Regions from separate parts of the Kineococcus sp. GCM10028916 genome, predicted to be linked through region 1. Evidence: riboswitches for the same ligand, from Rfam matches in the RefSeq annotation. Region 1 holds a riboswitch; the other holds the start of a gene.

Region 1 (3,549 bases):
GCCTACCGCGAGGAAGGTTTCCCCGCGTTCGTCGTGCGCCCCAGCCACACCTACGACCGGGCGTCCATCCCGCTCGACGACGGCTGGACGGCCATCGACCGGATGCGTCGCGGGAAGCCCGTCGTCGTGCACGGGGACGGCACGTCGACGTGGGTGCTGACCCACCACACCGACCTCGCGAAAGGTCTCGTCCCGCTCCTCGGGGAACCCGCCGTCGTCGGCGACGCGGTGCACATCACCGGTGACGAGGTCCTCACCTGGGACGGGATCGCGCGCCGGCTGGCGACCGCGGCGGGCGTGCCCGAACCCCGGATCGTGCACGTGCCGAGCGACGTCATCGCGCGGGAGGCGCCGGAACAGGGTGCGGGTCTGCTGGGGGACAAGGCGCACTCGGTGGTCTTCGACAACACCAAGCTCAAGCGTCTCGTGCCGGGTTTCGCGGCGACGACGTCGTTCGCGGACGGGGCCCGCGAGATCATCGCCCACCACGACGCGAACCCGGCCCTGCGGGTCGTCGACGACACCGTCGAGACCCGGCAGGACCGGCTCGTGGAACTGTTCGGCTGAGGATCAGTCCTTGAAGGCGTCCTTGACGTGCTCGCCGCGCTGCTTCAGGTCGGCGGCGGCCTGGTCCTTCTGACCCTCGTGGCGCAGGGCGTCGTCGTCCTTCGCCCCGCCGGCCGCTTCCTTCGCCTTGCCGGCGACGTCCTGGGCGGCGTTCTTGATCTTGTCCGCAGCGCTCACGGTTCCTCCTCCAGAACACCGGGGAGGTGACGGATCGGAGATCCGCTCAGGCCCGTTCCCGGTGCGGTCACATCGCAGCACGCGCGTGACGTGACCGCACCCGGGAGGTCAGGAGTTGGCCTTCACCGCTCCGTCGTCGCCCGGGCCGAGACCCGGGGGCAGCTCACCGAAGCTCTTGCGGTACCAGACCGCGGCCTGGCGCTCCACGATCAGGCGGGTGACGCCGATGATCGCGCCGGAGGCCAGCGCCCAGATCAGCGCCTCCTTCCACGCGACGTCCGGGTCCTCCGGGTTGTCCGGCGGCGGCGACTTGGTCACCGCGACCCAGGCCTTCTTCGTGACGCGGCTCGCGACAGCCGTCGCGATGATGCCGGCACCGGGGCCGACCAGCTTCCAGACGATCGAACTCATGGCCCGAACCCTGCCCTACAGCAGGTCCAGGAGCCAGCCCAGGACCGGCGTGAGGGCGGCGGCGCTCGCCCCGAGGACCGCGATCACGACGATCAGGGTCATCAGCCGGACCGCCCGGGAGGGGCCGCCGTCGGGTCCACGCATCATCCGGAGCACCCGGCCATCGTCGCAGCACCCCACCCGTGGTCCCGCGGGGAATCCCGGCGAGATCACGGGCGGGGGTGGGGAGCGGGGGTAGTAGGGTCGTGGGACAACGACAGGGGAGCGCCGGGTGGCGCTGAGAGTGCGGGTTCCCGCAGACCCTCGAACCTGATCCGGGTCACACCGGCGTAGGGAGTCGGGACGTCCTCGACCCGCGGCCACGGTGGCGGCGGGTCCCCCTCCTGGACCACAGGAGGACCACCATGAGCACCACCCTCACCCGCTCGCGCGGGACCGCGCACTGGCGCACCGTCGACCTCGTCACCGCCGCCGTCCTCGGCGTCGCGTTCGGCGTCGTCTTCTGGGGCTGGGACGTGCTGTACCTCGCCATCGAACCGCTGTTCGCGGCGCTGCCGCCGCTCAAGGGCCTCGTCGCCGGGGTCTGGCTGCTGCCCGCCGTCGTCGCAGCCCTCGTGGTCCGCCGCCCGGGCGCCGCGCTGCTCGCCGAGATGGTCGCCGCGACCGTCGAGGCGCTGCTCGGCAACTACTGGGGCATCACGACCCTGGTCTCGGGCGCGATCCAGGGCGTCGGGGTCGAGATCGCCGTCGCGCTGTTCGCCTGGCGCCGCTTCGGACCGCCCGTCGCCGTCCTCGGCGGGATCCTCGCCGGGGTCCTGGAAGGGCTCTTCGAGCAGTTCTACCGCTACGACGGGACCTGGGACCTGGGCTGGCGCCTGTTCTACGTGGGCACCTTCGCCGTCTCCGGCGCCGTCGTCGCCGGCTTCGGCGGCTGGCTGCTGGTGCGGGGACTGGCACGTTCCGGCGCGCTCGGTGCCTTCGCCGCCGGCCGCGAGCACCACGGCCGCGCCCGCGACCGTGGCTGACCTGACCCTGCGCGGCCTGACGGTCACCCCCGCGGGGTCCCGTCGACCCGTGGTGGCCGACGTGGACCTCGACCTCCGGCACGGGGAACGGGTCCTGCTCGTGGGGCCCAGCGGGGCGGGGAAGTCGACCGTCCTGCGGGCGCTCGCGGGACTCCTCGAGGACGACGTCGACGCGAGCGGCGAGGTCCTGCTCGATGGTCAGGCCCCGCGCGCCGGGGAGGTCGGGCTGCTGGTCCAGGACCCCCTCGACGCCGTCGTCGCCGAGCTCGCCGGCCGGGACACCGCGTTCGGGCCCGAGAACGCCGGCTTGGACCGGTCGCTGATCTGGCAGCGGGTGGCCCGCGCCCACGCGGCCGCCCGCTACACCGCCGGTCGCGACCGCGAGGTCGTCACGCTGTCCGGCGGGGAACGCCAACGGCTCGCCCTCGCCGGGACGCTGGCCGCCGACCCCGCCGTGCTGCTGCTGGACGAACCCACCTCGATGCTCGACGCCCCCACCGCCCGGGCCGTGCGCGCCGCGGTGCTCGAGGCCGCCCGCGACCGCGGGCTCGTCGTCGTCGACCACGACCTCGCCGGGTGGGCCCCGCACGTCGACCGCGTCGTCGTCCTCGGCCGCGACGGCCGGGTCCGTGCCGACGGCCCCCCGGACCGGGTCCTCGCCGACCCGGCCCTGCTGGCCGACGGGCTCTGGCTGCCGGGGGCCCCCGCCCCGCAGCCGCTGGACCTCCCGGCCGGGCTGCTCCGCCCGGAGCTGCACGTCGTGGGAGACGTGCTGCGCGGCAACGGGCTGGGACTGGTCCGCCGCCGCCGTGGACTGCGCCCGACCCCACCCGTCGCCGTGCTGCACGACGTGGACGTCACCCTCCGCGCCGGCGTCACGACCCCCCTGACCGGCGACAGCGGGTCGGGGAAGTCCAGCCTGCTGGCCGTTCTCGGCGGGCTCGAACGTCCCACCGGCGACCTCGTCGCCGCGAGCGGGTTCGCCCCCCCGGGACGTCCCGCACCGCACACCTGGCGCTCGCGCGACCTGGCCGCCCGGACCGGGTGGGTCCCGCAGTCCCCGGAGCACTCCTTCCTCGCCACCGACGTCCGGGCCGAGGTCCGGGCGACCCCCCGGGTCCTCGGCCGGGACACCGCCCGGGCCGACGCCCTGCTCGACGTCCTCGGCCTGCACGACCGCGCCGACGTCAACCCCTTCCGGCTCTCCGGGGGCGAACAACGACGACTGGCGCTCGCGGCCGCCCTGGCCGCCGGCCCGGCGCTGCTGCTCGCCGACGAACCGAGCGTCGGGCAGGACCGGGGTACCTGGGCCGTCGTCGCGGGACTGCTCGCGGGCGCGGCCCGGGACGGTGCCGCCGTCGCCGTCAGC
Region 2 (3,549 bases), on a different contig from region 1:
GACCGTCCACGACTGGTGAGCGGCCCTCCCCGCCCTCCGGCCGCCCGGGCCGCGCGGCTCAGCGGTCGTCGGAGAAGAACTCCGGGTGCTCGGCCCGGACGACGGCGATGTCGTCGAACACCTTGCGCAGGTGGCTCCGCAGGGCGGTCGCGGCGGTGTCCGCGTCGTGCGCGGCCACCGCGTCCACGACGGCCTCGTGCTGGTCGATCAGCACGTCCAACTGGTCCGGCAGCGGCAGCGACAACCGGCGGGCCCGGTCCAGGTGGACCTTGGCCCGGCTCACCGAACGCCAGGCCGCGGCGTGCCCCGAGACGGCCAGCAGGCGCAGGTGGAACTCCTCGTCCAGGGCGAAGAACCGGTCGTGCTCGCCCCGGGCCGCGGCGCGGCGCTGGTCCGCCAGGGACCGGCGCAGGTCCTCGACGTCGTCCTCGCCCACCTGCGGGACCGCCTGTTCCAGCGAGGCCAGTTCGAGGGCCTCGCGGACGAACTGCGCCGTGGCGATCTCGCTCTCGCGCAGGGGGGAGACGAACGTCCCGACCTGGGGGACGACGTTCACCAGACCGTCCTCCACGAGGAGGATGAGGCTCTCGCGCACCGGGGTCCGGCTGACCCCCAGCGCGGCCGCGAGCTCGTTCTCGGACAACGGGGTGCCCGGCGGGTACTCCAGTCCGACGATGCGGCGGCGCAGCTCGTCCAGGACCAGCGCGCGAGCTCCCCGCGGACTCCCCGCGCGCTGCGCGAGGCGGGACGTCCGGGCGGGCGGCGGGCTCACGGGACCAGTCTCGCAGGGAGGCCCGATGTGCTCGCCCGGCAGTGCCTCCTGCGGGGTGGTCGTGGCAGGATCGGCGGGTGACGTACACCGCAGACGCTGGACGCTACGAGTCCATGCCCTTCCGCCGCTGCGGCCGCAGCGGGATCGAACTGCCGGCCCTCTCGCTGGGGTTCTGGCACAACTTCGGCGACGACAAGCCGTTCCAGACCCAGCGCGACATCGCCCGCCGCGCCTTCGACCTGGGGATCACCCACTTCGACCTCGCCAACAACTACGGCCCGCCCTACGGCTCGGCGGAGACGAACTTCGGCCGGCTCTTCGCGGAGGACTTCAAGCCCTACCGCGACGAACTGGTGATCTCCTCCAAGGCCGGCTGGGACATGTGGCCCGGCCCCTACGGCGACCACGGTTCCCGCAAGTACCTCACGGCGTCGCTGGACCGGTCGCTGCAGCGGATGGGCCTCGACTACGTCGACGTCTTCTACCACCACCGTCCGGACCCGGACACCCCGCTCGAGGAGACGATGGGGGCGCTCGACGCCATCGTCCGCTCCGGCAAGGCGCTCTACGTCGGGATCTCCTCCTACGGCCCCGAGCGCACCCTGCAGGCCTCGGGGATCCTGCGTGACCTCGGGACCCCGCTGCTGATCCACCAGCCCTCGTACTCGATGTTCAACCGCTGGATCGAGTCCGGGTTGCTCGACGTCCTCGAGGCGGAGGGGGTCGGCTGCATCCCGTTCACCGCGCTGGCGCAGGGTCTGCTGACCAACCGCTACCTCAACGGCATCCCCGAGGGCTCCCGTGCGGCGCAGGGGAAGTCCCTCGACCCCTCGATCCTCAACGACGACACCCTGGCCCGCATCCGCGGCCTGCAGGAGATCGCCGACGGTCGTGGTCAGACCCTCGCCCAGCTCGCGCTGGCCTGGGTCCTGCGCGACCGTCGCGTCACGACGACGCTCATCGGGGCGAGTTCCGTCCAGCAGGTCGAGGACAACGTCGCCGCCGTGTCGAACCTCGAGTTCAGCGACGAGGAACTGAAGGCCATCGACGAGTTCGCCGTCGACTCCGGCGTCGACCTGTGGGCCCAGGCGCGGGCCGGCGGGGAGAGCTGACCCAGCGCTGACCCAGCGTTGACCTTGGCCTGACGGTGCTACTGTCGGCCGCGACACGGGGTGCTCCGCGCAGATCACGGAGCTGAGAACACACCCGTCGAACCTGACGCAGGTAATGCTGACGAAGGGATGTCGCGGCCATGACAGCCGTTGCACCAGAACACGTCCGTCCCGAGCAGATCGTGGCGGCGCGCGCCGCGCTGAGCGAGCGCACCCCGCTCGTGCAGTGCCTCACGAACTCCGTCGTGCAGACGATCACCGCGAACGTCCTGCTGGCGGCCGGTGCCTCCCCGGCCATGGTGGACAACGTCCACGAGTCCGCGGCGTTCGCGCAGCTCGCCTCCGCCGTGCTCGTCAACGTCGGCACCCTCGACGACGGGAAGGCCCGGGCGATGTCGCTGGCGGCGGAGTCCGCCCACCGGAACGGAACCCCCTGGGTCCTCGACCCCGTCGCCGTGGGTGGGCTGGAGTTCCGCACCCGCGTCGCCCGCGAGCTGCTCCAGCACGCCCCGACCGTGGTGCGGGGCAACGCCTCCGAGGTCCTCGGGTTGGCCGGCGCGGGAGCCGGTGGTCGCGGGGTCGACTCCACCGACGGCGTCGAGGAGGCCCTGGTGGCCGCCCGCGAGATCGCCGACCGCACCGGGGGAGCCGTGGCGGTCTCCGGGGTCGTCGACGTCATCGTCCACGGTGGACGCACGGTCCGGGTGAGCGGTGGCCACCCGCTGCTGACCCGCACGACCGGGGCCGGGTGTTCCCTCGGGGCCCTCGTCGCCGCCTACGCCGCCGTCGCCGAGGACCCCCTGGTCGCGGCCGTCGCCGCCCACGTCCACGTCGCCGTCGCCGCGGAACGCGCTGCCGCGCAGGGGGTCGGGCCGGGGACCTTCGCGATCCGCTGGCTGGACGAACTCGACGCCGTCGACGCCGACGCGGTCCGCGACGACCTCGCGCGCTCCGGGCGGATCGCGTGAGACGGGGTTTCGACCCCACGCTCTACCTCGTCACCGACACCGCCCAGTGCGGACCCCGCGGAGTTCCCGCGGTGGTCCGTGCGGCCGTCGCCGGCGGGGTGACCGCCGTGCAGGTGCGGGCCAAGGACGGTGGGGACCGCGAACGCCTCGCGCTCGTGCTGGCCGTGCAGGAGGCGTTGCGGGGCAGCGGTGTCCCGTTGTTCGTCAACGACGCCGTCGACATCGCCCTCATCGCCGGCGTCGACGGGGTCCACCTCGGGCAGTCCGACCTGCCGGTCGAGGACGTCCGGCGGATCGCCCCCGGGATGCTGCTCGGGTTGTCGGTCTCCACGGTCGAGGAGGTCGCCGCGATCGACCCGGACGTCGTGGACTACTTCGGGGTCGGACCGGTCTGGGCGACCCCGACGAAACCCGACGCCGCCGCGCCGCTCGGCCCTGAGGGTCTCGCGACCGTGGTGGGGGCTTCTCCCGTGCCCTGCGTCGCGATCGGCGGGATCCACCCCGAGAACCTGGAGCAGCTGCACGGCACGGGGATCGCGGGTTTCTGCGTCGTGTCCGAGATCTGCGCCGCCGAGGACCCCGAGGTCGCCGCCCGGTCGTTGCGGACCCGGTGGGGATCGTGAGCGCACCCGTTGCCCCTCCCGTCCGCGTAGCCCTCACCATCGCGGGCAGCGACTCCGGCGGGGGAGCCGGGATC

The links. Region 1 has a riboswitch for thiamine pyrophosphate ahead of ACFQ46_RS20665 (ECF transporter S component). Riboswitches for the same ligand answer to the same signal wherever they lie in the genome.
Region 2: linked by a shared signal. The riboswitch ahead of thiM (hydroxyethylthiazole kinase) and the one ahead of ACFQ46_RS20665 (ECF transporter S component) in region 1 are both predicted to bind thiamine pyrophosphate.

The regions. Positions count from the first base shown of each region.
Region 1 covers NZ_JBHTFM010000020.1:20,346-23,894, reverse strand. The annotation lists gene ACFQ46_RS20685 (NAD-dependent epimerase/dehydratase family protein) at 1-567, shown strand, start outside; gene ACFQ46_RS20680 (CsbD family protein) at 571-744, opposite strand; gene ACFQ46_RS20675 (DUF4235 domain-containing protein) at 853-1,155, opposite strand; gene ACFQ46_RS20670 (hypothetical protein) at 1,171-1,302, opposite strand; TPP riboswitch at 1,404-1,508, shown strand; gene ACFQ46_RS20665 (ECF transporter S component) at 1,560-2,180, shown strand; gene ACFQ46_RS20660 (ATP-binding cassette domain-containing protein) at 2,173-3,549, shown strand, end outside.
Region 2 covers NZ_JBHTFM010000017.1:416,487-420,035, forward strand. The annotation lists gene manD (D-mannonate dehydratase ManD) at 1-19, shown strand, start outside; gene ACFQ46_RS18475 (GntR family transcriptional regulator) at 59-772, opposite strand; gene mgrA (L-glyceraldehyde 3-phosphate reductase) at 850-1,884, shown strand; TPP riboswitch at 1,931-2,031, shown strand; gene thiM (hydroxyethylthiazole kinase) at 2,025-2,852, shown strand; gene thiE (thiamine phosphate synthase) at 2,849-3,475, shown strand; gene thiD (bifunctional hydroxymethylpyrimidine kinase/phosphomethylpyrimidine kinase) at 3,472-3,549, shown strand, end outside.